3 regions of the Streptomyces sp. BYX5S genome follow, and region 1 is predicted to be linked to each of the others. Evidence: predicted binding sites of a transcription regulator. Region 1 holds the regulator's gene; each other region holds the start of a gene.
The links. Region 1 encodes HrcA, which represses chaperone genes, less so after heat shock. Its sites were predicted from a motif close to TTNGCACTCNGNNNNNCNGAGTGCNAA; they were not measured.
Positions count from the first base shown of each region.

Region 2: a site for HrcA is predicted at 903-929, ahead of groES (co-chaperone GroES). Genes of this name have one in related genera too.
Region 3: a site for HrcA is predicted at 1,192-1,218, ahead of groL (chaperonin GroEL). Genes of this name have one in related genera too.

Region 1 is NZ_CM138829.1:1,272,658-1,274,919, reverse strand. Features, by position in the region: gene dnaJ (molecular chaperone DnaJ) at 1-876, opposite strand, end outside; gene hrcA (heat-inducible transcriptional repressor HrcA) at 877-1,893, opposite strand; gene ACYBSK_RS05680 (MBL fold metallo-hydrolase) at 2,042-2,262, shown strand, end outside.
Region 2 is NZ_CM138829.1:7,492,510-7,494,771, reverse strand. Features, by position in the region: gene ACYBSK_RS33685 (polysaccharide deacetylase family protein) at 1-229, shown strand, start outside; gene ACYBSK_RS33680 (polysaccharide deacetylase family protein) at 226-870, shown strand; gene groES (co-chaperone GroES) at 1,075-1,383, shown strand; gene groL (chaperonin GroEL) at 1,502-2,262, shown strand, end outside.
Region 3 is NZ_CM138829.1:7,826,426-7,828,687, reverse strand. Features, by position in the region: gene thrC (threonine synthase) at 1-21, shown strand, start outside; gene ACYBSK_RS35330 (ubiquitin-like small modifier protein 1) at 122-400, shown strand; gene ACYBSK_RS35325 (cold-shock protein) at 832-1,038, shown strand; gene groL (chaperonin GroEL) at 1,348-2,262, shown strand, end outside.

The DNA.
Region 1 (2,262 bases):
CTCCATGCCGTCGAGCGTCTCGAGCGGCACCTTCGTGCCGAGCGCCGCCGCCGTCATGGGGATGGTCACCGTGCAGTGCAGGTCGTCCCCGCGCCGCTGGAAGGTCGGGTGCGGCAGTTCGTGGATCTCCACGTACAGGTCACCGGCGGGACCGCCACCGGGCCCGACCTCGCCCTCGCCCGCGAGCTGGATCCGCGTGCCGTTGTCCACACCGGCCGGGATCTTCACCGTCAGCGTGCGACGGGAGCGGATGCGGCCGTCACCGGCGCACTCCGGACACGGGGTGGGGACCACGGTGCCGAAGCCCTGGCACTGCGGGCACGGCCGCGAGGTCATGACCTGGCCGAGGAAGGACCGCGTCACCTGCGAGACCTCACCGCGGCCGCGACACATGTCACAGGTCTGCGCGGAGGTCCCGGGCGCGGCGCCCTCACCGCTGCACGTCGTACAGACGACAGCCGTGTCGACCTGGATGTCCTTCGTGGTGCCGAAGGCCGCCTCGTCGAGCTCGACCTCCAGCCGGATCATGGCGTCCTGGCCGCGCCGCGTACGGGACCGGGGCCCGCGCTGCGACGCCGTGCCGAAGAAGGCGTCCATGATGTCGGAGAAGTTGCCGAACCCGCCGGCGCCGAAGCCACCGGCTCCGCCGCCGCCGGCCTGCGACAGGGGGTCGCCCCCGAGGTCGTAGACCTGCTTCTTCTGCGGGTCGGAGAGCACCTCGTAGGCGGCGTTGATCTCCTTGAAGCGCTCCTGAGTCTTCGGGTCCGGATTCACATCCGGGTGAAGCTCACGCGCAAGCCTTCGGAAGGCCTTCTTGATCTCGTCCTGGGAAGCGTCGCGGCGCACGCCGAGTACGGCGTAGTAGTCCGTGGCCACTTACGACTCCGCCAGGATCTGTCCGACGTAACGTGCCACTGCGCGTACTGCTCCCATCGTTCCCGGGTAATCCATGCGTGTCGGTCCGACGACGCCGAGCTTGGCTACTGCCTCGCCGCCCGAACCGTAGCCGACCGACACGACGGACGTGGAGTTGAGTCCCTCATGGGCGTTCTCGTGACCGATCCGTACGGCCATGCCCGAATCCCCCTGCTCACCAAGCAGCTTGAGGAGCACGACCTGCTCCTCAAGGGCTTCGAGAACGGGCCGGATGGTGAGGGGAAAGTCATGTCCGAAGCGGGTGAGATTGGCGGTGCCGCCGATCATCAGCCGTTCCTCGGACTCCTCGACGAGCGTCTCCAGCAACGTGGAGAGCACCGTCGCGACCGTACCGCGGTCCTCCGTCTCGAAGGCCTCCGGCAGGTCCTGCACCAGCTGCGGTACGTCGGCGAACCGGCGGCCCGCGACGCGGCTGTTCAGCCGGGCCCGCAGATCCGCCAGGGACGTCTCGCCGAACGGCGCCGGGCAGTCGACCATCCGCTGCTCCACCCGGCCGGTGTCCGTGATCAGCACGAGCATCAGGCGGGCGGGCGCGAGCGAGAGCAGTTCGACGTGGCGCACCGTGGAGCGGGTCAGGGACGGGTACTGGACGATCGCGACCTGCCGGGTGAGCTGCGCGAGCAGCCGCACGGTCCGGCCGACGACGTCGTCCAGGTCGACGGCGCCCTCCAGGAAGTTCTGGACGGCGCGCCGCTCCGGAGCGGTCATCGGCTTCACGCTGGTCAGCTTGTCGACGAACAGGCGGTAGCCCTTGTCCGTGGGGATGCGCCCGGCGCTGGTGTGCGGCTGCGCGATGAACCCCTCGTCCTCCAGGGCCGCCATGTCGTTGCGCACGGTCGCCGGCGAGACACCGAGCTTGTGCCGCTCGGTGAGCGCCTTGGAGCCGACCGGCTCCTCGGTGCCGACATAGTCCTGGACGATGGCGCGCAGCACTTCGAGCCTGCGTTCACTGAGCATCGGCGCACACCTCCAGATACTGCCGTCGCGATCGTCGCAATCGTTGCGATCTTCCTGCTTTGGCACTCCCTGTACGCGAGTGCCAGTCGTCCCCGGCTCAGTGTACGGCCGGTGGGTACGGGCCCGGCAAGGGCGCTAGCGTCGAGGTATGGAGCACGCGCCTGACATCGACTGGGCCTCGGCGGGATGGGAGGGGCTCGCGCCGAACGTGGGGCGGGTGCGGCTGCCCGGCCTCGACTGCACCAGCGGCCTCGTGGTCGGTGAGGACGCGGCCCTCTTGATCGACACGGGATCCTCACTGCGTGAAGGCGCCCGGCTGCGCGCCGACACCCGCGCACTCCTCGGAGCACACGGGAGAGTGACGCACAT
Region 2 (2,262 bases), 6.2 Mb from region 1:
CGCCAAGGCCTGCGGCATCACGCACGTGCCGATCTGGAACGCCGAGGCCTTCGTCGACCGCATGGACTACCGCGAGTGGGACCGGGACATCCATCCGGGCGACATCCTACTCACGCACTTCCGCGGCCGCGAGGACTGGAAGGGCACGATGCCCGACATGATCCGCAGACTCATGAAGTACCTCCACGCCAAGGGGTACGCGGTGGCGCGCCTGGAGGACTACCTGTGACACACCGCAGGGCCGGGGCGCGGCTCGTCGGCTGCGCCCTGGCCGCCGCGCTGCTCTCCGGCTGCGCCGGGCAGCCCGCCTCCCTCGCCCCGGACGCCCGGCCGGCGGTCGGCGCGGTGACCCGGCCGACGGTCCCGCCGGTCGTCTCCCGCGTCCCCACCCGCGACAAGGTGGTCTTCCTCGCGTACGGGGACGGGGCCGGGCGCGATCCCCGCCTCGTCGACCTGGTCCGCGAGCGGCGGCTGCCCGTCTCTGTGTTCCTCGCGGGCGCGGGCGAGGGCCGCCTGCGCGAACTGCGGGCCGCCGGCGCCCAGGTGCAGAACCGCACCCTCACCCAGCCCTTCCTCCCGGGCCTGGGCTACGTCGAGCAGCACGCCGAGATCTGCGGCCAGCGCGACCGCGTCGAGGGCCGCTTCGGCACTGCGCCCCGGCTGTTCCACCCGCCGTCGGGCGCGTACGACGGGAACACCCTGCGGGCGGCGGGCGCCTGCGGGGTCGACGCGATCGTCCTGTGGCGCGAGCCGGAGGGGGCGCTGCGCCCCGGCGACATCCTCGGGGTCCGGGCGGAGACGGCGCCGCGTCTCCTGCGCCGCGTCGAGGCCGAGGGATACCGGGTGGCGGCCCTGGAGGAGTACCTGTGAGGTGCCCTTCCACCGATTCGCGACGCAGTCGATTAGCAGTCCGCTTGACCGAGTGCTAATCGCGGTCATAGTCTCGGCCCTGGCACTCACCAGTGGAGAGTGCCAGACAGCGACGGGCAGGTCCGGCACCCGCGACGACGGATCCACCTGGTCGCCACCCCAGACTGTTAACCCCGTGAGATCTCCGAAGGGGGAGACCGGATCGTGACGACCTCCAGCTCCAAGGTTGCCATCAAGCCGCTCGAGGACCGCATTGTGGTCCAGCCGCTCGACGCCGAGCAGACCACGGCCTCTGGCCTGGTCATTCCGGACACCGCGAAGGAGAAGCCCCAGGAGGGCGCCGTCCTCGCCGTGGGTCCCGGCCGCTTCGAGAACGGCGAGCGCCTTCCGCTCGACGTCAAGGTCGGCGATGTCGTGCTCTACAGCAAGTACGGCGGCACCGAGGTGAAGTACAACGGCGACGAGTACCTCGTCCTCTCGGCTCGCGACGTGCTCGCGATCGTCGAGAAGTAATTCACCCAAGCTTTCCCGGCTTCACCGAAGCAGAATGCTTTGAACCGCGCCCCTGGCCCCCGCTGAGAATGCCGGGTGCGAGGGGCGCGGTTCGTTTCGAGAGGACTGATTCAGCTCCATGGCGAAGATCCTGAAGTTCGACGAGGACGCCCGTCGCGCCCTCGAGCGCGGCGTCAACAAGCTTGCCGACACGGTCAAGGTGACGATCGGCCCCAAGGGCCGCAACGTCGTCATCGACAAGAAGTTCGGCGCCCCGACCATCACCAACGACGGCGTCACCATCGCCCGTGAGGTCGAGGTCGAGGACCCGTACGAGAACCTCGGCGCGCAGCTCGTGAAGGAGGTGGCGACCAAGACCAACGACATCGCGGGTGACGGTACGACCACCGCCACCGTGCTGGCCCAGGCCCTGGTCAAGGAAGGCCTGCGCAACGTCGCCGCCGGTGCTTCCCCGGCCGCCCTGAAGAAGGGCATCGACGCCGCGGTCAAGGCCGTGTCCGAGGACCTCCTCGCGACCGCCCGCCCGATCGACGAGAAGTCCGACATCGCCGCCGTCGCCGGTCTGTCCGCCCAGGACAACCAGGTCGGCGAGCTCATCGCCGAGGCGATGGACAAGGTCGGCAAGGACGGTGTCATCACCGTTGAGGAGTCCAACACCTTCGGCCTGGAGCTCGACTTCACCGAGGGCATGGCCTTCGACAAGGGCTACCTGTCCCCGTACTTCGTCACCGACCAGGAGCGTATGGAGGCCGTCCTCGACGACCCGTACATCCTGATCCACCAGGGCAAGATCGGCTCGATCCAGGACATGCTCCCGCTCCTGGAGAAGGTCATCCAGGCCGGTGGCTCCAAGCCGCTCCTGATCATCGCCGAGGACGT
Region 3 (2,262 bases), 6.6 Mb from region 1:
GCCGCGGGTCTCGCCGAGTAGTTGCTTACGCCACGGGGGCGCCGCCCCCGGACCCCCGCTCCTCAAACGCCGGAGGGGCTGAAACGCCCCGCCGGAGGGGCTTGATCTTCGAGGTGAATTCATGAGCGTTTCCGTCCGTATCCCCACCATTCTCCGCACCTACACCGGTGGTCAGGCCGAGGTGCCCGCCGAGGGGGCCACCCTGGGCGACGTCATCGCGGACCTGGAGAAGAACCACACCGGGATCGCCGCCCGCGTGCTGGACGATCAGGGCAAGCTGCGCCGTTTCGTGAACGTGTACGTGAACGACGACGACGTCCGTTTCGAGCAGGGTCTCGACACGGCGACGCCGGACGGCGCGGGTGTTTCGATCATTCCCGCCGTCGCCGGCGGCTGCTGATCTTCGCCGTTCCACACAGAGTTACCTGAATTGCCCCCTCCGCGAGAGAAACGGAGGGGGCAATTCAGCATGGTTGAGCGCGGTACAGTTGGGGAAGCTGCTGCGTTTCCCCGCGCGGTGCATGACGGGCGCATATGAGTTCTCGCCCCCGCCCCGACAAGAAGCAGCCAAAGTACCCGGCCCTTTCGGGCCTTTTATGGCATTTACGCGGCCCGAGTTGCACTGGGATCCGGTGAGTTGGCCCGGTTTCCCCGATCTGGCGTGCCCAGAATTCTCGTCCGATTGACCTGTTGCAGACGGCAGTTGTGCAGATACATTCAGCCGCGGTCGACGCGTTCCGGCGCACACCCCCATATCCCATGGGGCGTGAGGTCTGACCCGGGTCCGCGAAGTGCGGTCCTGCGCAAGGGCCAGTAATAGGGGAGTTAGGCATGGCTCAGGGCACCGTCAAGTGGTTCAACGCGGAGAAGGGGTACGGCTTCATCGCGGTCGACGGTGGTGCGGATGTTTTCGTCCACTACAGCGCGATTCAGATGGACGGCTACCGCACCCTGGAAGAGGGGCAGCGGGTCGAGTTCGAGATCTCGCAGGGCCAGAAGGGGCCGCAGGCCGACATGGTCCGCGTCGCCGCCGGCTGAACGCGCGCGTCAGACTGCAAGCTTGTACGTCGCACGTCATGGAGGGCTCGTCTCCCGGGTAGCCGGGGGCGGGCCCTTCGTGCTGAACGGGTGTTGCCTGCACCTTCGTGGTACGGCCTTGCACTCGAAGGGGTCGAGTGCTAATCATTGGGCTTAGCACTCTCCCAGTGAGAGTGACAGAACTTGGATCGGGTCGGTGAGGTCCGGGGACCGGGTGGTGCAAGGAGCCACAAGGTCCGCAGGCCGTCCGTCGCGGGCACCAGCACGGTCCGTTTGCGTTAGCCACCCCGTCCGGGAGGACCACTTCACATGGCCAAGATCATCGCGTTCGACGAGGAGGCACGGCGCGGCCTCGAGCGCGGCATGAACCAGCTCGCCGACGCCGTCAAGGTGACCCTGGGCCCCAAGGGTCGCAACGTCGTCCTCGAGAAGAAGTGGGGCGCCCCCACGATCACCAACGATGGTGTGTCCATCGCCAAGGAGATCGAGCTCGAGGACCCGTACGAGAAGATCGGCGCCGAGCTGGTCAAGGAGGTCGCGAAGAAGACGGACGACGTCGCCGGTGACGGCACGACGACCGCGACCGTCCTGGCCCAGGCGCTCGTTCGCGAAGGCCTTCGCAACGTAGCCGCCGGCGCCAACCCGATGGCCCTCAAGCGCGGTATCGAGAAGGCCACCGAGGCCGTCTCCGCCGCCCTTCTTGAGCAGGCCAAGGAGGTCGAGACCAAGGAGCAGATCGCTTCGACGGCCTCCATCTCCGCCGCCGACACCCAGATCGGCGAGCTCATCGCCGAGGCCATGGACAAGGTCGGCAAGGAAGGCGTCATCACCGTCGAGGAGTCCCAGACCTTCGGTCTGGAGCTTGAGCTCACCGAGGGTATGCGCTTCGACAAGGGCTACATCTCGGCGTACTTCGCCACCGACATGGAGCGTATGGAGGCCTCGCTGGAGGACCCGTACATCCTGATCGTCAACTCGAAGATCGGCAACGTGAAGGACCTCCTTCCGCTGCTCGAGAAGGTCATGCAGTCCGGCAAGCCGCTGCTGATCATCGCCGAGGACGTCGAGGGCGAGGCCCTGTCGACCCTGGTCGTCAACAAGATCCGTGGCACCTTCAAGTCCGTCGCCGTCAAGGCCCCGGGCTTCGGTGACCGCCGCAAGGCCATGCTCGGCGACATCGCCATCCTCACCGGTGGCACCGTCATCTCCGAGGAGGTCGGCCTC